DNA from 4 places in the Streptomyces sp. NPDC016845 genome. Region 2 is predicted to be linked to each of the others. Evidence: riboswitches for the same ligand, from Rfam matches in the RefSeq annotation. Region 2 holds a riboswitch; each other region holds the start of a gene.

Region 1 (5,275 bases), on a different contig from region 2:
TCGGCGAGCAGCGCCGCCAGGTCATCGAGGAGGAGGTCCCGGCGCGCGCCCTCATGGCGGCCTACCGGCTGCCCGAGGACGGCACGCGCGCGTGCGACGCCGCCGACCTCGCCCTGACCGTCCTCGGCGGCGGCGAGTCGTCCCGGCTCTTCAACCGCCTGGTGCGCCGCGACCGCACCGCCGTGGCCGCCGGGTTCGGCCTCCTCCGCCTGGCGGGGGCGCCCTCCATGGGCTGGCTGGACGTGAAGACCTCCGGAGACGTCGAGGTGCCGGTCATCGAGGCCGCCGTCGACGAGGAGCTCGCCCGGTTCGCCGAGGAGGGCCCCACGCCCGAGGAGATGGAGCGCGCCCAGGCGCAGCTGGAGCGAGAGTGGCTGGACCGGCTCGGCACCGTGGCGGGCCGCGCGGACGAACTGTGCCGCTTCGCCGTCCTGTTCGGCGACCCGCAGCTCGCCCTCACCGCCGTCGGCCGCGTCCTGTCCGTGACGGCCGAGGAGGTCCAGGAGGTCGCCAAGGCGCGTCTGCGCCCCGACAACCGTTCGGTCCTCGTGTACGAGCCGACGGCCCCCGCCGACACCGATGACGAGAGCGTCCCGAGCGACGAGGAGGCGGGCGCGTGACCGAGCAGCTCGCGACCATGGACTTCCACCCTCAGCCCCAGGCGGGCACCGCCAAGCCCTGGGCGTTCCCCGCCCCCGAGCGCGGCGAGCTGGCAAACGGCCTGACCGTGCTGCGCTGCCACCGTCCGGGGCAGCAGCTCGTCGCCGTCGAGATCAACCTCGACGCGCCGCTCGACGCCGAGCCCGCGGGCCTCGACGGCGTCGCCACGATCATGGCGCGCGCCTTCACCGAGGGCACCGACAAGCACTCCGCCGAGGAGTTCGCCGCCGAACTGGAGCGCTGCGGCGCCACGTTGGACGCCCACGCCGACCACCCCGGCGTCCGGGTCTCCCTCGAAGTGCCCGTCTCCCGCCTCCCCAGGGGCCTCGCGCTGCTCGCCGACGCCCTGCGCGCGCCCGCCTTCGCGGACAGCGAGATCGAGCGCCTGGTGCGCAACCGCCTGGACGAGATCCCGCACGAGAGCGCCAACCCGGCCCGGCGCGCCGCCAAGGAGCTCTCCAAGCAGCTCTTCCCGGCCGACGCGCGCGTGTCGCGCCCGCGCCAGGGCACCGAGAAGACCGTCGCCGCCATCGACGCGGCCGCCGTACGCGCCTTCTACGAGAAGCACGTACGCCCCGCCACTGGCACGGTCGTCGTCGTGGGCGACCTGGCGGGCACCGACCTCGACGCCCTGCTCGAGGACACGCTCGGCGCCTGGACCGGGAACACCACGGAGCCCCGCCCGGTCCCGGCGGTCACCGCCGACGACACCGGCCGCGTCATCATCGTGGACCGTCCGGGCGCGGTGCAGACGCAGCTGCTCATCGGCCGGATCGGGGCCGACCGGCACGATCGCGTGTGGGCCGCGCAGATCCTCGGCACGTACTGCCTGGGCGGCACGCTCACCTCGCGCCTGGACCGCGTCCTGCGCGAGGAGAAGGGCTACACCTACGGTGTGCGGGCCTTCTCCCAGGTGCTGCTCTCCGCGCCGGACGGGACGGGTGCCGCGATGCTCGCCATCAGCGGCTCCGTGGACACCCCGAACACCGGACCCGCGCTCGACGACCTGTGGAAGGTGCTGCGCACCCTGGCCGCCGAGGGTCTCACGGACGCCGAACGGGACACGGCCGTGCAGAACCTGGTAGGGGTGGCGCCGCTCAAGTACGAGACGGCCGCGGCCGTCGCGAGCACCCTCGCCGACCAGGACGAGCAGCACCTGACGGACGACTTCCAGGCGCAGCTGTACCGCCGGCTCGCCGAGACGGGCACCGTGGAGGCCACCGCCGCCGTCGTGAACGCCTTCCCGGCGGACCGCCTGGTGACGGTCCTCGTGGGTGACGCCGCGCAGATCGCGGAGCCCGTCAGGGCTCTCGGCATCGGTGAGGTGACCGTCGTCGCGGGCTGACCCCCGCCCCGTACGCCCCGGTTCGTCCCACGGAGCCCTGGCGGCCACCACGGCCGCCGGGGCTCTCTTGGTGTGAGTCGGCACGGATTGGCGTGGGTCGGCACGAGTTCCCGTATATGCCCGTTTTGGTACGGAGGTTGCCCGTCTGGCCTGTGGTGTGCGCTACAAAAGCCGGGATCCGTTTGTCGAACAAATGTGGTGCCCCTTAGCGTCAGTGCGGCTGTCCGCCAGACATGCGTCGCGCCCGCGACACCGGACAGTCATCGCCGAGTCCCCCACGGCGCGAGCCAGGGGAGCCGGGGACCCACCGCAGTCCCTGGGGTGAATCGGGCGCTCTTCCGGCCGTGAGGCAGGGGAGAGGGCCCGTAGGAGACCTTCCTGCTCCGAACCCGTCAGCTAACCCGGTAGGCGAGAGGGAAGGAAAGGATCAGCCACCGCATGGCGTTCACCCGTGCCACCGGGAAGCACCGTCGTCCGAGCCGCATCACGCGCACCACCGCGCAGGTCGCGGGCGTCGCCGCGCTCACCACGACCGGTGTCGTCGGCGGCCTCGCCGCCCCCGCGCTCGCCGCCCCCGCGGCCCCCGAGCAGAACGGCCTGACCCAGGCGATCGCCATCGGCGACTCCCTGGCCGCCCAGATCGACGCGCAGGCCACCGCCCAGCAGAAGGCCGCCGACGCGGCCGCCGCCAAGGCGAAGGCCGAGGCCGAGGCCAGGAAGAAGGCGGAGGAGGCCAAGCGCGAGGCCGAGGCGAAGGCCGCCAAGGAGCGCGAGGCCAAGGAGCGCGCCGCCCGCGAGGCCGAGCGCAAGCGCCTGCTCAACAGCTTCGTCGCGCCGATCTCCGGCTCGTACGTCTCCACGGGCTACCAGGCGAGCAGCGGCCTGTGGTCCTCCGGCAGTCACACCGGCATCGACTTCCACGCGGCGAGCGGCACGTCCGTGCACGCCGTCGGCGCGGGCACCGTCGTCGAGGCCGGCTGGGGCGGCGCGTACGGCAACAACATCGTGATCAAGATGAACGACGGTACGTACACCCAGTACGGTCATCTGTCCTCCATCGGCGTCTCCGTCGGCCAGGCGGTCACCCCCGGCCAGCAGATAGCCCTCTCCGGCGCCACCGGCAACGTCACGGGCCCGCACCTGCACTTCGAGGCCCGTACGAGCCCGGAGTACGGCTCCGACATGGACCCCCTGGCGTACCTGCGTTCGCACGGCGTCAACGTCTGACGTACGCGGCAACCGCCCCGCAAGGCCCGCAAGCCCTGAAAGCCCCGGCTCACCGAGCCGGGGCTTTCGCGTGCGACCGGGCCGCCCGCCGACTTCCCGGCCGTCCGGTCCTTGCCGTCTGGCCAAAAGTTATCCCTGAATTCCGGTCCGGCGTCGGAAATTCGGGAACCGTGGAATAGAGTCGGAGCGAAGTTGCTGTGAGCGCGCCCGCAAGGGCGTCGGTCAACCGCTTTGTGCGGGGATCAATAGCGGAGGTCGAAGCATGCGGATTCCCGCGCACTCGGTATGCACCGCGATTCGCGACGACATCGTCACGGGCGTCCACCCGCGCGGCAGCAGGCTCACCGAGGAGCTGCTCGCGCGCCGCTACGGGGTCTCGCGCGTGCCCGTGCGCGAGGCGCTGCGCACCCTGGAGGCCGAGGGGTTCGTCGTCACGCGCAGGCACGCGGGCGCGTGCGTGGCCGAACCCACCGGACAGGAGGCCGCCGACCTCCTGGAGGTCCGGCTGCTGATCGAACCGCTGGGCGCCGCACGGGCCGCGCAGCGCCGCACCGAGGCCCATCTGAAAGTCCTGCGCGGCCTGGTCAGGCTGGGTCAGGAGCGCTCCAGGGCGGACCGGGACGAGGATCTGCGCTCCCTGGACGGCTGGTTCCACGAGACGCTCGCGCAGGCCTCCGGCAGCCCCGGCCTGATCGCCCTGCTCGCTCAGCTCCGGCACAAGATCGCGTGGATGTACGCCGTGGAGAGCCCGGACCGGCCGGCCGAGTGCTGGGCCGAGCACGGCGCCATCGTCGACGCCGTGGCGCGCGGTGACGCCGAGCGCGCCCGCACGCTGACCGCCCGCCATGCCGAACGCACCGCGCCGGCCCACAAACTGCGGGTCCCGCGCGCGGGCGGCCCGGTGAGGACTTCGCAACATGCCGTAAACACGGCGAGGCTCCGGAATTAACAGAAAGCCCGTATACAAAGTGGTGGAGAATTCTTCGCTTATCGCGGGACCGAATTGGGCCGAAGTTCGAAAACGACGAAGCCGCGCGTCCCGAAAGGAATCGCGCGGCTGCGCCGTGAAAAACAGATCAGACGGTCTCGGGCAGCTCGTCGAGGCCCTCGGCGACCAGCTTCGCCAGCCGGTCGAGCGCGGCGTCCGCGCCCTCGGCGTCGGAGGCGAGGACGATCTCCTCGCCGCCCTGGGCGCCCAGGCCGAGCACGGCGAGCATGGACGCGGCGTTGACGGGGTTGCCGTCGGCCTTGGCGATCGTCACAGGGACGCCGGCCGCGGTGGCCGAGCGGACGAAGATGGAGGCGGGGCGGGCGTGGAGGCCCTCGGCCCAGCCGACGTTGACGCGGCGCTCAGCCATGTGATGCTGCCCTTCAGATGTTCCAAGGTTGTCTAGACCATTCTCACACACCGGGGAGCGTCGATCGACGTGGACCCGGGCCCCGTCGCTCGCCGCCTCTCGGCCATCCATAGCCTGCCTCCCACGCGCGCGGGACGCGACCCGTACGGCTTGTCGGTGCCCCGCTCTACTCTTGCGGCATGGAGACCGGCATGGAGACCCCGTCGGACGGGCACGCCTACCCCGCCCACTGGGAGGCGGACGTGGTGCTGCGCGACGGCGGCACCGCCCGCGTCAGGCCCATCACCCCGGCCGACGCGGAGCGCCTGACCAGCTTCTACGAGCAGGTCTCGGACGAGTCGAAGTACTACCGCTTCTTCGCGCCCTACCCGCGCCTGTCGGCCAAGGACGTCCACCGTTTCACCCATCACGACTACGTGGACCGCGTGGGGCTCGCCGCCACGGTGGGCGGCGAGTTCATCGCCACCGTCCGCTACGACCGGATCGACGCCACGGGCCGCCCCGCCTCCGCCCCCGCCGACGAGGCCGAGGTCGCCTTCCTCGTCCAGGACGCCCACCAGGGCAGAGGGGTGGCGAGCGCCCTTCTGGAGCACATCGCGGCCGTCGCGCGCGAGCGCGGCATCCGCCGGTTCGCCGCCGAGGTGCTGCCCGCCAACACCAAGATGATCAAGGTGTTCCGGGACGC
Region 2 (5,275 bases):
CGTCCTCCTCGTCGGGGATCTGGTCGGAGTCGGCGACGAGCGCGACCCGCTCCAGGAAGGCGGAGAGGTCGGCGCCTCCGGTCTCTCCCTCTCCCTCGCCCGTACCCTCGGCGTCCGTGTCCGCCTGCGCGGACTCCTGCTCGAACTCCAGGGCGACGGCCGCGAGTTCCTGGAGGTTCTCGATGCGGGTCTCGTCCTGCGGGTCGGTGGAGGACTGCAGCTCGGCGAGGTACCCGGTGCGTTCGAGGACGGCCTCGAGGACGGTGGCCGGTCCGGCGCCGGACTCCACGATGGTCCGCAGGTCCTCCATGAGGGTGTTGAACCGCTTCACGGCGTTGGTCGAGCGGGCCGCCATGCCGTACGCCTCGTCGACGCGGCGCAGCGCCTGCGGGAAGGAGATCTTCTCGCGCTGGGAGAGGGCGTCGATCATGGCTTCGGCGCGGTCGCCGATGCCGCGCTTCGGCACGTTCAGGATGCGGCGCAGCGGGACGGAGTCCTCGGGGTTGGCCAGGACGCGCAGGTAGGCGAGGACGTCCCGGACCTCCTTGCGCTCGTAGAAGCGGACGCCGCCGACGACCTTGTAGGGCAGGCCGACGCGGATGAAGATCTCTTCGAAGACACGGGACTGCGCGTTGGTGCGGTAGAAGACGGCGACGTCCCCGGCCTTGGCCTCGCCGGCGTCGGTGAGCCGGTCGATCTCCTCGGCGACGAACTGGGCCTCGTCGTGCTCGGTGTCCGCGACGTAGCCGGTGATCTGGGAGCCGGCGCCCGCGTTGGTCCAGAGGTTCTTGGGGCGGCGCGACTCGTTGCGCTCGATCACCGCGTTGGCCGCGCTGAGGATCGTCTGGGTGGAGCGGTAGTTCTGTTCCAGGAGGATCGTCGTCGCGTCCGTGTAGTCCTCCTCGAACTGGAGGATGTTGCGGATGGTGGCGCCGCGGAAGGCGTAGATCGACTGGTCGGCGTCGCCGACGACGCAGAGCTCGGCGGGGTCGGCGTCCTCCCCCTCCGTGGGCCCGACCAGCTCGCGCACCAGCGCGTACTGCGCGTGGTTGGTGTCCTGGTACTCGTCGACCAGGACGTGGCGGAAGCGGCGCCGGTAGTGCTCGGCGACGTCGGGGAACGCGCGCAGCAGGTTGACCGTGGTCATGATCAGGTCGTCGAAGTCGAGGGCGTTCGCCTCGCGCAGCCGCGACTGGTACATCGCGTACGCCTGGGCGACGGACTTCTCGAAACCGTCGGCCGCGGTCTTGGCGAAGTCCTCCTCGTCGATCAGCTCGTTCTTCAGGTTCGAGATCTTGGCGCTGAAGGACTTCGGCGGGAACTTCTTCGGGTCGAGGTCCAGGTCGCGGCAGACCAGGGCCATGAGCCGCTTGCTGTCGGCGGCGTCGTAGATCGAGAACGACGAGGTGAAGCCGAGCTTCTTCGACTCGCGGCGCAGGATGCGCACGCAGGCGCTGTGGAAGGTGGAGACCCACATCGCGTTGGCCCGGGGGCCCACCAGGGACTCGACGCGCTCCTTCATCTCGCCCGCGGCCTTGTTGGTGAAGGTGATCGCGAGGATCTGGCCGGGGTGCACACCGCGCTCGGCGAGGAGGTAGGCGATGCGGTGGGTGAGGACGCGGGTCTTGCCGGAACCGGCGCCCGCGACGATGAGCAGGGGCGAGCCTCCGTGCACGACGGCCGCCCGCTGGTTCTCGTTCAGCCCGTCGAGCAGCGCCGCCGGGTCGAGGGCAGGGCGGGGCGCGCCGCCGCGGTAGTACTCGTCCCTGGCCGGGGGCGCGTCGAACTTCCCGCCGAACAGATCGTCCGGGATCGGCTCGGGCTCCGGTCCTTCGTGCTCGCTGTCGGGCGGCGGCGGGGGCCCATCGGTCCGGTTCTGGAGGCCCGCCAGGAAGCTGTCGTCAAAGAGGCTGCTCATCGCCGTACGAGTCTAGGCGGACCCACTGACACCCCGCCCCCTCCTTCAGGACTCGGCGCCTCACTGTCGCCAAGGTCACGAAAATGTATCGGGCATATCGAACAACGTCCTTCACAGCAGCAACACGAGTTGGCTACGGTGCTGCGCGGGCAGTCCGTCCCCACGACCGCGAGCGCCGCGGCGAGCGGGCAGCCCCCGCCGAGTCCCGTACGCCGTGAGGCAGGGAACCGGGGACCCACCGACCTTGGGGTGAATCGGCCCGAAGGCCCGTCGTCGACGTCAGCGACAACGACAGCGGGCAGCCGGCCGTAGGGCAGCCTTCCGTACGCCCGAACCCGACAGCTAACCCGGTAGGCGGACCACGGAAGGAGTCGCCAGCCTTGGCGTCGCACCGCAAGCCGCGCACGCGCTCCCGGATGACCGGTGGCCTGCGCACCACCCCCGCGGTCGGGATCACGACCGCCGCCCTCACCTCGGTCGCCCTCCTCTCGCAGACCGCGCAGGCAGCGCCCGCGCCGGCGAAGCCGAGCCTCGAAGAGGTGCGGAAGAAGGTCGACAGCCTGTACCGGCAGGCCGAGACCGCCACGCAGAAGTACAACGCCGCCAAGGAGCAGGCCGACAGCAAGAAACGGCAGGTCGACAAACTCCTCGACGACATCGCGAAGCGCACCGACAAGATGAACACGGCCCGCCAGGAGCTGGGCCGGTTCGCCGCCGAGCAGTACCGGACGGGCGGGATGAGCGACACCGCGACGATGTTCCTCGCGGACGATCCCGAGGACTACTTCGCGCAGGACCGGCTGCTGAGCCGTATGACGGCCGACCAGAAGAAGGCCGTCGACGACTACCAGGAGCAGCAGCGGGCGACCGCGAAGAAGCGCACCGAGGCGCAGGAGAACCTGCGACAGCTCACCTCCTCGCAGACCGATCTGCGGACGTCGAAGCAGAGCGTGCAGTCGAAGCTCTCCGACGCGCGCGTGCTGCTCTCGGAGCTGACGGCGGAGGAGAAGCAGCGGCTCGCCGCGATCGAGAAGAAGAAGGAGCAGGCGGCCCGCGAGAAGGCCGCCGAGCTGGCGGCGAAGCAGAAGGCGGAGGAGGAGCGCAAGCGCAAGGCGGCGGAGGAGGCGGCCCAGGAGCAGGCCGACTCGGGCTCCGGGTCCACAGGGTCCACGGGGTCGGGCTCCACCGGGTCCACGGGGTCGGGCTCCACCGGGTCCACGGGGTCGGACACCTCCGGCAGCACCTCGTCCGGCTACGCGGCCAAGGCGGCGAAGGCGCTGGCGTTCGCCAAGTCCCAGGAGGGCAAGCCGTACGTGTGGGGCGCCACGGGCCCTGACTCGTACGACTGCTCGGGGCTCACCCAGGCGGCGTGGAAGGCCGCCGGGATCTCGTTGCCGCGCACCACCTGGGACCAGGTGGAGTCCGGCACGACGGTCGCGCTGTCCGACATCCAACCCGGTGACCTGGTCTTCTTCTACGACGACATCAGCCACGTCGGCCTGTACCTCGGCGACGGCATGATGATCCACGCGCCGAAGCCGGGCGCGTACGTCCGCGAGGAGTCCATCTACTACGACGGCACGTCCTCGATCCACAGCGTGGTGCGGCCCGCCTGACTGCGGCCGGGCCGGGTTCGGGCGGTGCGGCACCGCCCGAACCTGCCGACCCCGGCTCGGGCAGGCGGCTCAGGTCCAGAGCACGGCGATGAAGATGTTGGCGAGGGTGAGCGCGCCGACGGCCGCGAACAGGCCCTTCTCCGCCTTCTCCTCGTCACGCTTCACATAGACGATCCCGAGGATGACGATCAGGATCGCGAGCTTCACGCCGATCTTGATGTTGTTCACGGTGTTGTCGTCGGCCTGGTTGAGGCCGACGAGGGCGACGCCGGTGACCAGCATGGTCAGGGCGCCGTGCAGCATCGCCTTGTTGAAGCGGGCCTCACCCCGGCCCAGCGCCGACATCTGCGTGAGGAAGCCGCCGAGCAGCGAAGCGATGCCGACGATGTGCAGGCCGACGAAGAGATGGATGAGTACGTCCATGGTTCCGGAGCCTAATGGGGTGCCTGTCGCGGCCTGACAGCGGGCGTCGCCTGACAGCGGGCGTCGCCGGACAGCGGGCTGTCACTCTCCGCCACCGCTCGCAACAAAGGGGACAGTTGCGAACAATGCGCGGCCGACCCGTTACGCGGAGGTTTAGCGTCCTTGCTCAGGTGACCGGCTCCCCACCGCCGCCCGGGCCAGGGGCGGCAGCCGGACACCACCGCCGAGAAGAAGTCCGGTGGCGCCCCGCTCCCCCTGTGCGGGTCGCCGCCGGACGTGCGAGAAGGCGGCAGTACGACCGGAAGGACGTAGCACTTCGTGCCGGCAGCGCATCGCAAGCCCCGCCAGCGTGTTCTCAGTGGCAGTACGGTCCGCACCGCGGCCACCCTCGCCCTCGCCTCCGCGGCGACCGTCACCGCCCTCGACGGCGGCGCGGCGCACGCGGAGCCGGACCCCACCCCCGCTCAGGTGAGGACGAAGGTCGACCAGCTCTACCAGGAGGCGGAGGTCGCCACCGAGAAGTACAACGGCGCGAAGGAGACGGCCGGGCAGGCCCGCGAGCAGGTAACCGCGTTGCAGGACAAGGCGTCGCGCAGGACCGAGTCCCTGAACGCGCATCGCGAGCGCCTCGGTTCGGTCGCGGCCGCCCAGTACCGCGCGGGCGGCGTCGACCCGTCCGTCCAGCTCCTCCTCTCCTCCAGCCCCGACCGCTACCTCGACGAGGCGTCGATGGCGGACCGCGTCGGCACGCGGCAGGCGTCCACGATCGCGCACGTCCGCAAGGAGCTGCGGGAGATCGAGCAGCTGCGGACGCAGGCGGACCAGACGCTGACGCAACTCCGTGTCCAGCAGGCCGAGTTGAAGAAGCAGAAGAAGACGGTGACGGGGAAGCTGGCGGAGGCGCGTGCGCTGCTCGACCGGCTGACACCGGCGGACCGGGCGCAGGCCACGGGCGCCTCCGACCGGGCTTCGCGGTCCACGGCCCGAGGTGATGCGAGTACGGCTGCGGCGCCCGACTCCCGGGCCGCGGCGGCGGTCTCGTTCGCGCGGGGCGCGCTCGGCAGCCCGTACGTCTGGGGCGCCACCGGGCCGAACGCGTTCGACTGCTCGGGGCTGACGCAGGCCGCGTACCGCGCGGCGGGCGTGTCCCTGCCGCGCACGACGTACGCGCAGATCGACGCGGGCCGGCGCGTCCCGCGTTCTCAGCTCCGCCCCGGTGACCTGGTGTTCTTCTACTCGGGGATCAGCCATGTCGGCCTCTACATCGGCAACGGCCAGATGATCCACGCCCCGAACCCGAGCGCGCCGGTGCGGATCG
Region 3 (5,275 bases), on a different contig from region 2:
AGTTGTCTAACCGTGACTCCGTCAACGGAGTTCGGTCATGAAGGGAATTCACATGAAGAAGCTGTGGGCAGCCGCAACGATCGCCGCCTCCGTCGCCGGCCTGTCGGCGGTGGCCGCTCCCCAGGCTCTGGCCAGTGGTGACGACAACGGCACCAACTCCGCCAGCGGCAACGGGGCTCAGGACGCGTTCGGCAACTCCTCCGCCGACGGGGACCAGAGTCCGCAGCTCACCCTGGTGCAGGGCACGCTGAACAAGCTCTGTGTCGGCCTGCCGGTCAAGGCGAACGTCCAGAACATCGTGGGTCTGGTCAACGTCGGAGTCCAGGACATCCCGGTCCTGTCGGCGCCGCAGAACCAGCAGTGTGCGGAGAACGCCACGCAGGCCAAGCAGGACGAGCCGCTGTCGCACATCCTGGACGACATCTCGGCGCTGTCCGCCAACGGCACGGGGAACAGCTGACACACCTGAGGGGCAGCTGCTGAGCGCAGCTGCCCCTCTCGTGTGTCCGGATACCTCGCCGGGAGCCGTTACGCCCCGAGCAGGCCGGTGACCGGCGCCACCAGGTCCGTCAGCTGGTGCAGCTCGCTCAGCTTGTTCAGCTGGTTGAGGCCCTGGAGCTGTTCGGCGGTGCGGGGCACCTCGTCACGGTGCGCGGCCGGGATGGCCATGGTGGTGACCGCGTCAAGCGTGGCGGTCGGGGAGATCATGTTGCCCGCCGCGTTGGGCGTGGTGTCGGCCTGCGCCGCCGGGGCCACGATCGCGGTGGCGCCGACAGCGAGCAGGACAGCGGTGAGGGCTCGTCGTGTTGAGGTCATGTCCTCTTAACGCCACTCGGGAGGCGCCGGACACGGGCGCGATTGGCATTCATCGTCCCTGATGGCGTAGTGTTGTGTTCACCGACGCGGGGTGGAGCAGCTCGGTAGCTCGCTGGGCTCATAACCCAGAGGTCGCAGGTTCAAATCCTGTCCCCGCTACTGAAGGCCGAGGCCGGAATCTTCCAAGATTCCGGCCTCGTTCCGTTTTCGGCGCGCCTGCGCGGCCCTTCCCGCATTCCCGCCCTGACCCGGACGGAGCAGTACCGGTCGCCCCCCGGCCTCCTCCCCGGGAACCCTTTGGTGAGACGCCGGACAGCGGGCGCGGACGGCAGGAGACACGTGGTGGGGCAGCGAGGAGGGCGGCACAGGCATCCGGCGGACGCCCCCGGCACGCCCTTCTTCCTGCGGATCCTGCCCCTGCTGCTGATCATCGGCGGCGCGGTCTACGAGTACTGCACGCCGTCCGGGTTCGCCGGCTCGCCCCTCTTCAGCGCGGCGCCGCTGGTCGCCGCCCCGTTCTTCTCGCTGGGCAGCACCATCGCCGCCGGAGTCGCCTCGATCGCCGCCATCGTCGCCGTACACCTCAGATACGAGCTGTTCCACAGCGGCGTCTACACCGAGATGGCGACCGTCGCCACCGTCTGCCTCCTGGCCTGTTTCATCAACCGGATCAAGCGCCGCAGCGACGAGGAGCTGGCCTCCGCGCGGCAGATCGCGGCGGCGGCCCAGTTCGCGGTGTTGCCGCGCCCGGCCGGACGGATCGGGGGTCTCGCCATCGCGGCCCGCTACGAGGCGGCGCAGGCCGACGCGTTCATCGGCGGCGACCTGTACGCGGTGCAGGACACTCCGCACGGCGTACGGATGGTCGTGGGCGACGTACGCGGCAAGGGCATGGGCGCGGTCGCCGCCGTCGCCGTCGTCATCGGGGCGTTCCGGGAGGCCGCCGAGCAGGAGGACAGCCTGGAGGCGGTCGCCCAGCGCCTGGAGCGGGCGCTGGCCCGGGAGGGGTCGCGGCGGCGCGGCATCGACGACTTCGAGGGGTTCACCACCGCCGTGCTCGCCGAGATCCCGCACGGCGGCGATCTCCTGCGCATCCTCAACCGCGGCCACCCCGAGCCGGTCGTGCTGCACGGCGACGGCCGGGTCCGGGTGATCAGCCCCGCCGAGGCGGCGCTCCCGCTCGGCCTCGGCGAGCTCGGCTCCTGGCCGGACCGGGCGACCGAGGCGGAGTTCCCGCCCGCGGCGACGCTGCTGCTCTACACGGACGGGCTCTCCGAGGCGCGGGACGCGAAGGGCATCTTCTACGACCCCGCGGCCCGGCTCACCGGACGCGTTTTCCCGGGGCCCGACGAGCTTCTCGCGACGCTGGCCGACGAGGTGCGTCTGCACACCGGGGGAGGGGCCAGCGACGACATGGCGCTGCTGGCCGTCCGCCGTCCTTGATCGACGTCACCAGGGGTGACCGAACGGCGTCGCTCCGCATAACAATTGACACTAGGTCAGAAACTGTGAGGTTTAACGGGGCAGGAACGGCTTGGAATTACTGTCCGCTGTCTATTAACGTTCGATAACGCAGCGCGGTCGTCCCAGCCGTCACAAGCGACGGCTCCGTGCGCACGCGCCTAATCCCGCAAGGGAGCCGGGGAACCACCAACTTGGGGTGAATCAGGCATCGTTCCGACGCTTTCCGGGCGCCGGACCGTGCTCGTAGGAGACCTTCCTGCTCCGAACCCGTCAGCTAACCCGGTAGGCGAGAAGGAAGGAAAGGAGAGCGCCCCCGTGGCGTCGAACCGTCCTGCCCCCGAACTCTCCGGGTACCCCGCCCAGCCGGCCGACGACGGCGGCTTCGGTGCCCCGCGCACGAGCTTCGACGAGTGGAACCCCACCGAGGAGTCCGTCCGCCCCGTCCGCGGCAAGCACCGCGTGGCCCGCCAGCGCGGCGGCCTCGCGCGCAGCTCCACGGTCCTCGGCGTCGGCGTGATCGCCGCCGTCGGCGCGGGCGGCATCGCCACCGCGCAGGGCGGCAAGCCCGCCGTCCAGATATCCCTGCCCGACCTCTCCGCGGTCACGGACTCGCTGCCGGAGGCCACGTCGCTGCCCGGCGTGGGCGCGCTCATGGCCGACGACCCCGCCCCCTCCGCCGACACCGCCGAGACCGCCCCGCTCACCGCCATGAGCGGCGGGCAGGCGGACGCCGGTGAGGCGCTGCGCACCCGCATCATGCAGCAGGCCGAGACGCAGCAGGACGCCGCCGACGCCAAGGCGCAGGCCGCCGCCGAGGAGGCCGCGGCGAAGAAGGCCGCCGAGGAGGCCGCCGCGAAGCGGGAGAAGGCCGAGGCCAAGGCCGCCGCCGACAAGAAGAAGGCGGAGGAGGAGGCCAAGAAGAAGGCCGAGGCCGAGCGCCTCGCCAAGCTGGCCAGGAGCTTCAAGCTCCCCGTCGCCTCCTACACGCTCACCGGAACGTTCGGGCAGCCCGGCTCCATGTGGTCCTCCGGCTACCACACGGGCCTGGACTTCGCCGCCTCCACCGGTACGCCGATCTACGCCATCCACGGCGGCACCATCACCGAGGCCGGCTGGGCGGGCGCGTACGGCTACCGCACGATCCTCACCCTCGACGACGGCACCGAGCTGTGGTTCTGCCACCAGTCCTCGATGAACGTCAGCGTCGGCCAGCAGGTCTCGACCGGCGACGTCATCGGCCGCGTCGGCGCCACCGGCAACGTCACCGGAGCCCACCTCCACCTGGAGGTCCACCCCGGCGGGGACGCGACCGGCGTCGACCCGGCGGCCTGGCTGCGCGGCAAGGGCCTGGCACTCTGACGGCCGTATGACCGAACACTCGCTTCCGCGGGGGCGTTGAATGACCACATGACTTCTTCTCCCCTGCGCAAGCTCGGCTCCTGCGACCTGGAGGTCTTCCCGCTCGCCCTCGGCGGCAACGTCTTCGGCTGGACCGCCGACGAGGCCACCTCCTTCGATGTGCTCGACGCCTACACCGCCGCCGGCGGCAACTTCCTCGACACGGCCGACTCGTACTCGGCCTGGGTCGAGGGCAACCACGGCGGCGAGTCGGAGACGATCATCGGCAAGTGGCTCAAGGCCCGGGGCAGCCGCGACGATGTCGTCATCGCCACCAAGGTCGCCCGCCACCCCGACTTCAAGGGCCTGCGCGGCGCCAACATCAAGGCCGCCGCCGACGCCTCCCTCGGCCGCCTCGGCACCGACCACATCGACCTGTACTACACGCACTTCGACGACGACGAGACCATCCCCGTCGAGGAGATCATCGGCGCGCTCGACGAGCTGGTGAAGGCCGGCAAGGTGCGCGAGATCGCCGTCTCCAACATCTCGCCCGACCGCCTCCAGGAGTCCCTCGACTTCTCCGAGCGCGAGGGCCTCGCCCGCTACGTCGCCATCCAGCCGCACTACAACCTCGTCTCCCGCGACACCTACGAGGGCCGCCGCCGGGACATCGCCTCGCGCGCGGGGCTCGCGGCCGTCCCGTACTACGCGCTCGCCTCCGGCTTCCTGACCGGCAAGTACCGGCCCGGCGTCAGCGTGGACAGCCGGCGCGCGGGCGGCGCCGCCAAGCACCTGGAGACCGAGCGCGGCCAGAAGGTCCTCACCGCCCTCGACGAGATCGCGCAGGCGCGCGGCGCCGAGATCGCCACCGTCGCCCTGGCCTGGCTCGCCGCGCAGCCCACCGTGACCGCGCCGATCGCGTCCGCACGCACGGTCGAGCAGCTGCCCGCGCTCCTCGCGGTGGCGGACCTGACCCTCACGGACGAAGAGGTCGGCCGCCTCACGGACGCCTCCGCCTGAGAACCGCTCAGTAGCGGTACGGGGGATACGCGGCGCCGGGTGCCATCGGCGCCGCGTACACCGGCGGGCGCCACATGGGAGCGGCTATCTGCGAGGCGTACGCCAGCGCCGCGCGCGCGTAGCCGCGCCGCTCCCACAGCGCGTCGAGCAGCTCCCGCTCCCGTACGGCGAAGTCGGCGCCCGCCCCGCCCTTGCGGGCGCGGTGGCGCAGGAGCGCGAGCGAGGTCGCGTACGCCTCGTACTCGGTGACCGCGCGCTCCGCCTCCTTGCCGCCGTAGTGCGCGGCGAACTCTCTGGCCAGGCCGCGCGCCTTGAGTGAGCCGAGGGCGAAGGGCTCGGGCGGGGCCAGCCACCCCGCGCCCACGCAGAGCGTGAGTTCGGTCCGCACGGTGCGCAGTTCGCGGTGGCGCAGATAGATCGCGAGCCACGTGACGAGGCCGAACACCGGAACCATGAAAGCCGCGTACACAGCGAAGAAGCCGTACTCGCCGAAGGACGACGAGCCGTTCCAGAAGGCGTGCATGGCCATCGCGACGAGCAGCCCGGCGAGCGGCATCAGGATGCGGCGGACCTTGCCGCGCTCGGGCGCGCGGACGGCGGCGATCCCGAAGCCGATGCCGGTGAGCACGGTGAA
Region 4 (5,275 bases), on a different contig from region 2:
GGAATCGGCTACGAACTCCTCGCCCTGGCCCTGCGCGCGGAGGCGGAGGGCGTCGACCCGGAGACAGCGCTGAGGGCGGCGGCACGGGCGTACCGGGCGGCGGTACGCGTGGCCGAGGGACTCGACGAGGGGCTCGACGAGGACTAGCCCCCTTCGCTACGGCTCCGCCACCCGCTCCGGATACCGTCGGAGGGTGACCGAAAGCCCCGCCCCCGCCGACATGCCCGAACTCTTCACCTGGGAGTTCGCGAGCGACCCGTACCCCGCCTACGCCTGGCTGCGCGAGCACGCGCCCGTGCATCGCACCACCTTGCCGAGCGGGGTCGAGGCATGGCTGGTCACGCGGTACGCGGATGCCCGGCAGGCCCTTGCCGACCAGCGGCTCAGCAAGAATCCGGAGCATCACGACGAGCCCTCGCACGCCAAGGGCAAGACGGGCATTCCGGGTGAGCGCAAGGCCGATCTGATGACGCACCTGCTCAACATCGACCCTCCGGACCACACCCGGCTGCGTCGCCTCGTCTCCAAGGCGTTCACCCCGCGTACGGTGGCCGAATTCGCACCCCGGGTGCAGGAGCTGGCGGACGACCTCATCGACCGGTTCGCGGCGAAGGGCGAGGCCGACCTGATCCACGACTTCGCCTTCCCGCTCCCCATCTACGCCATCTGTGACCTGCTCGGTGTCCCGCGCGAGGACCAGGACGACTTCCGGGACTGGGCGGGCATGATGATCCGGCACGGGGGCGGACCGCGCGGCGGCGTCGCCCGGTCGGTGAAGAAGATGCGCGGCTACCTCGCCGAACTCATCCACCGCAAGCGCCAGGAGCCCGGCGACGACCTCATCTCCGGCCTGATCCGCGCCTCCGACCACGGCGAGCACCTGACCGAGAACGAGGCCGCGGCCATGGCCTTCATTCTGCTGTTCGCGGGTTTCGAGACCACGGTCAACTTGATCGGCAACGGGACGTTCGCCCTGCTCACACACGCTGAGCAGCGTGAGCGGCTGCAGCGCGGCCTGGCCGGGAACGACACCGCTCTCCTCGCCACCGCCGTCGAGGAGCTACTCCGCTTCGACGGCCCCGTCGAGCTGGCGACCTGGCGGTTCGCGACCGAACCCCTCACCATCGGCGGCCAGTCCATCGCCACCGGCGACCCGGTCCTCGTCGTCCTCGCCGCCGCGGACCGCGATCCGGCGCGGTTCGCGGAGCCCGACACCCTCGACCTCTCCCGCCGCGACAACCAGCATCTCGGCTACGGCCACGGCATCCACTACTGCCTCGGCGCGCCCCTCGCCCGGCTGGAGGGACAGACCGCCCTCGCCACGCTTCTGACGCGCCTTCCGGACCTGCGGCTCGCCCAGGAGCCGGCCGAACTCCGCTGGCGCGGCGGGCTCATCATGCGCGGACTGCGCACGCTGCCCGTGGAGTTCACGCCCGAGCGCGGCCGGACGTACACCCCGGAAAGCTGACAGATTTTCAACTTCGTGACTTTCACGTGATCTGCGCTGCATCGACTTGTGACAAGCGTTCGAGTCCCGCTACGTTCACCAGTCATCGCGACACAGGCACAACCGGCACCACTTCCGCCACCCTGTCGCGTGCTGCATCAGTCTCGCGAAAGGCAACCGCATGCTCACCGGGAACGGTCGTCACCGTCGCCCTCGTCAGGCCCCTGCTCTGGTCGTCGCCGCCGGTGTCACCGGCAGCGCCATCGCGATCCCGCTGCTCGCCGCGACGGGCGCGAACGCCGCAACCACCACCACCTGGGACAAGCTCGCCGAGTGTGAGTCCGGTGGGCAGTGGAGCCTCGACGCGGGCAACGGCTACTACGGCGGGCTGCAGTTGTCGCAGGAGACGTGGGAGCAGTACGGGGGCCTCGACTACGCCCCGACCGCCGACGAGGCCAGCCGTTCGCAGCAGATAGCCGTCGCCGAGAAGGCGCTCCAGGCGAAGGGGCCCAGCGTGTGGCCCAGCTGCTCGATCGTGGCCGGTCTGACGCAGAGCGACGACGCGGCCGAGGTGGACCCGGGGGTGAGCGTCTCCCCGCGGCCGTCCGGCCTCGCCCAGTCGCCGGACGCGGTCGGTTCCGCGGGTTCCTCCGGCGCCTCGGACTCGGCGGACTCGTCGGATTCAGCGGACTCGGCGGATTCTTCGGCCTCCGATGGAGAGAAGAGTCACCAGGACCCGGGCGCGAGTGGCGCGTCCGAGGCGCGCGGGTCGGGCGCGGACGGCGGCACATCCGGCTCCGGCTCCTCCGGGGACGCCGACGCGCCCGCATCTGACGCCCCGTCGGCCGGAGCCACCGGCGATACCCCCGGTAACACGGCGAGCGACGAGCCGAGCGGCACCGCCGAAGAGGGCGAGTCGGGCAAGTCGGGGCAGACGGACGCCACTTCCGACGCCGGCCCGGACGCGTCCTCCGCCGGCCGCCACCGGGGCGACCGCGCCGCCGACGACACCGCCGTCTCCCGGCAGGGTGAAGGCCGTCACGCCTCCCGCGAGGAGGTCCGCGCCGAGAGCGCGTACACGGTCCGCTCCGGCGACAATCTGACGGACATCGCGGCCGCGCAGAACGTCGACGGCGGGTGGAATGCCCTCTACGACCTCAACAAGAAGACGGTCGGTACCGACCCGGATCTCATCCTTCCTGGTCAGAGTCTGGATCTTGGCCTCGAAACGGATGAAAAGTAACTGAAAAATAGGGAGGGTTGAGGCGCGTATGTCCACTTTTGCGAGAGTGAGACATGAGTCTCAAACACCCTGATCGTCTTTGAAATCGGGCGGATCGACTGCTTAACGTCGTCACCGCTCGCCACAGCGGGCCCCGACGGACGTCACGCCGAATCCTGCCAACGTCCGTACGGGAACAGTCGACGCGTCAGCGCCGTAGGCAGGAGCGGGGGACCCAAGGTAAGCGCCGGTCCGCCGGCTTGGGGTTAAGCCGCGCACAAGGTTGCGCGGCCGGACACTCACTGGTCCGAACCCGACAGCTCACCTCGTAGGCGTCGGTGAGGGGATTCCTTCATGCTGCTTTCCAGCAAGGGCAAGCACCGTCGCCCGTCCAAGGCTGTCCGTGTCGCCACCCTCGCGGGTGTCGCCGGTGCCGCCGTCGCCGTTCCGCTGATGGGTGCCACGGGCGCCTCCGCCGCCTCCACCTCCGAGTGGGACCAGGTCGCCTCCTGCGAGTCCGGCGGCAACTGGTCGATCAACACCGGCAACGGCTACTACGGCGGCCTGCAGTTCTCGTCCTCGACGTGGGCCGCGTACGGCGGCACCGCCTATGCGTCCTCCGCCGACCAGGCCTCCAAGGCGCAGCAGATATCGGTCGCCGAGAAGGTTCTCGCCTCGCAGGGCAAGGGTGCCTGGCCGAGCTGCGGCGTGGGCCTGTCCGGCGCCTCCACCGGCAACTCCGCCCCGGTCGAGTCGCAGTCCTCGCAGCAGTCCCAGCCGCAGCAGCAGGAGCGCTCGGACTCCTCCACGACGACCCGCTCGCAGCAGCGTGAGCAGCCGCAGCAGCAGGCTCAGCCGCAGCAGGAGACCAAGAAGGACACCGTCACCACCCCGACCGGCAAGAAGGTCGAGAAGGGCGACGGCGAGTACAAGGTCGTCACCGGCGACACGCTCAGCAAGATCGCCGAGGCGCACGGCACCAACTGGCAGAAGGTGTTCAAGCTCAACAAGGACATCGTCGCCGACGCCGACCTGATCTACCCGGGCCAGCAGCTGCACCTCAAGTAGGACCCCTGGAGCTCCCGGAGCCCCCGGAGCCCCGGAGTTAGACGACCCGGCATCGGCGGACGCCGGGTCCAGGGCCGCTCGCTCAGGCGACCCCCGTTCCGCCGCACGTGTGCGGAACGGGGGTCGCCGTCTTTGTTCCGTTAGGAAACATTTCGCTATCGGCGTTGTCCACAACACGGGCGGTCGGCTGGCCGATGCCCCCGGGGCGGTTACGCTCAGGGGTGCGGGCCAGCCGCCCGCGCTGTTGTGTCACATCCCAGAAGGAGATGCTCGTGCCGTCCATCGACGTCGTCGTAGCCCGGGAAATCCTGGACTCCCGAGGCAACCCCACGGTCGAGGTCGAGGTCGGCCTCGACGACGGCAGCACGGGTCGTGCTGCCGTCCCGTCGGGCGCCTCCACCGGTGCCTTCGAGGCCATCGAACTCCGTGACGGTGACCCCAACCGTTACCAGGGCAAGGGCGTCGAGAAGGCCGTCCTCGCCGTCATCGAGCAGATCGGCCCGGAGCTCGTCGGCTACGACGCCACCGAGCAGCGCCTGATCGACCAGGCGATGTTCGACCTGGACGCCACCGACAACAAGGGCTCGCTCGGCGCCAACGCCATCCTCGGCGTCTCCCTCGCCGTCGCGCACGCCGCGTCCGAGGCCAGCGACCTGCCGCTGTTCCGCTACCTCGGTGGTCCGAACGCGCACCTGCTGCCCGTCCCGATGATGAACATCCTGAACGGTGGGTCGCACGCCGACTCCAACGTGGACATCCAGGAGTTCATGATCGCCCCGATCGGCGCGGAGTCCTTCTCCGAGGCGCTGCGCTGGGGCACCGAGGTCTACCACACCCTCAAGAAGGTGCTGAAGACCAAGGGCCTGTCCACCGGCCTCGGCGACGAGGGCGGCTTCGCCCCGAACCTGGAGTCGAACCGCGCCGCGCTCGACCTCATCCTCGAAGCGATCAAGGAGGCCGGCTACATCCCCGGCCAGCAGGTCGCGCTCGCGCTCGACGTCGCCGCCTCCGAGTTCTACAAGGACGGCGTGTACGAGTTCGAGGGCAAGCAGCGCTCGGCCGCCGAGATGACCGAGTACTACGCCGAGCTCGTCGACGCGTACCCGCTCGTCTCCATCGAGGACCCGCTGTTCGAGGACGACTGGGCCGGCTGGAACACCATCACCGAGAAGCTCGGCGACAAGGTGCAGCTCGTCGGCGACGACCTGTTCGTCACCAACCCGGAGCGCCTGGCCCGCGGCATCGAGGAGAACTCGGCCAACGCCCTGCTCGTCAAGGTCAACCAGATCGGCTCGCTGACCGAGACCCTGGACGCCGTCGAGCTGGCCCAGCGCAACGGCTTCAAGTGCATGATGTCCCACCGCTCCGGCGAGACCGAGGACGTCACCATCGCCGACCTCGCCGTCGCCACCAACTGCGGCCAGATCAAGACCGGCGCCCCGGCCCGCTCCGAGCGCGTCGCCAAGTACAACCAGCTCCTGCGCATCGAGGAGATCCTGGACGACGCGGCGGTCTACGCCGGCCGCTCGGCCTTCCCG

The links. Region 2 has a riboswitch for cyclic di-AMP ahead of ACH4RC_RS10530 (NlpC/P60 family protein). Riboswitches for the same ligand answer to the same signal wherever they lie in the genome.
Region 1: linked by a shared signal. The riboswitch ahead of ACH4RC_RS00555 (M23 family metallopeptidase) and the one ahead of ACH4RC_RS10530 (NlpC/P60 family protein) in region 2 are both predicted to bind cyclic di-AMP.
Region 3: linked by a shared signal. The riboswitch ahead of ACH4RC_RS34075 (M23 family metallopeptidase) and the one ahead of ACH4RC_RS10530 (NlpC/P60 family protein) in region 2 are both predicted to bind cyclic di-AMP.
Region 4: linked by a shared signal. The riboswitch ahead of ACH4RC_RS24130 (transglycosylase family protein) and the one ahead of ACH4RC_RS10530 (NlpC/P60 family protein) in region 2 are both predicted to bind cyclic di-AMP.

What each region holds. Positions count from the first base shown of each region.
Region 1 covers NZ_JBIRPI010000001.1:132,257-137,531, forward strand. The annotation lists gene ACH4RC_RS00545 (M16 family metallopeptidase) at 1-620, shown strand, start outside; gene ACH4RC_RS00550 (M16 family metallopeptidase) at 638-2,005, shown strand; cyclic di-AMP (ydaO/yuaA leader) riboswitch at 2,260-2,431, shown strand; gene ACH4RC_RS00555 (M23 family metallopeptidase) at 2,444-3,232, shown strand; gene ACH4RC_RS00560 (GntR family transcriptional regulator) at 3,495-4,181, shown strand; gene ACH4RC_RS00565 (HPr family phosphocarrier protein) at 4,309-4,590, opposite strand; gene ACH4RC_RS00570 (GNAT family N-acetyltransferase) at 4,782-5,275, shown strand, end outside.
Region 2 covers NZ_JBIRPI010000003.1:39,976-45,250, reverse strand. The annotation lists gene pcrA (DNA helicase PcrA) at 1-1,918, opposite strand, end outside; cyclic di-AMP (ydaO/yuaA leader) riboswitch at 2,105-2,291, shown strand; gene ACH4RC_RS10530 (NlpC/P60 family protein) at 2,299-3,534, shown strand; gene ACH4RC_RS10525 (hypothetical protein) at 3,604-3,957, opposite strand; gene ACH4RC_RS10520 (NlpC/P60 family protein) at 4,276-5,275, shown strand, end outside.
Region 3 covers NZ_JBIRPI010000022.1:20,194-25,468, reverse strand. The annotation lists gene ACH4RC_RS34095 (rodlin) at 53-460, shown strand; gene ACH4RC_RS34090 (hypothetical protein) at 529-816, opposite strand; tRNA gene ACH4RC_RS34085 (tRNA-Met) at 902-975, shown strand; gene ACH4RC_RS34080 (PP2C family protein-serine/threonine phosphatase) at 1,159-2,259, shown strand; cyclic di-AMP (ydaO/yuaA leader) riboswitch at 2,426-2,584, shown strand; gene ACH4RC_RS34075 (M23 family metallopeptidase) at 2,596-3,639, shown strand; gene ACH4RC_RS34070 (aldo/keto reductase) at 3,688-4,641, shown strand; gene ACH4RC_RS34065 (PrsW family intramembrane metalloprotease) at 4,649-5,275, opposite strand, start outside.
Region 4 covers NZ_JBIRPI010000010.1:100,760-106,034, reverse strand. The annotation lists gene ACH4RC_RS24145 (nucleoside triphosphate pyrophosphohydrolase) at 1-147, shown strand, start outside; gene ACH4RC_RS24140 (cytochrome P450) at 221-1,468, shown strand; gene ACH4RC_RS24135 (transglycosylase family protein) at 1,629-2,690, shown strand; cyclic di-AMP (ydaO/yuaA leader) riboswitch at 2,827-3,019, shown strand; gene ACH4RC_RS24130 (transglycosylase family protein) at 3,024-3,737, shown strand; gene eno (phosphopyruvate hydratase) at 4,010-5,275, shown strand, end outside.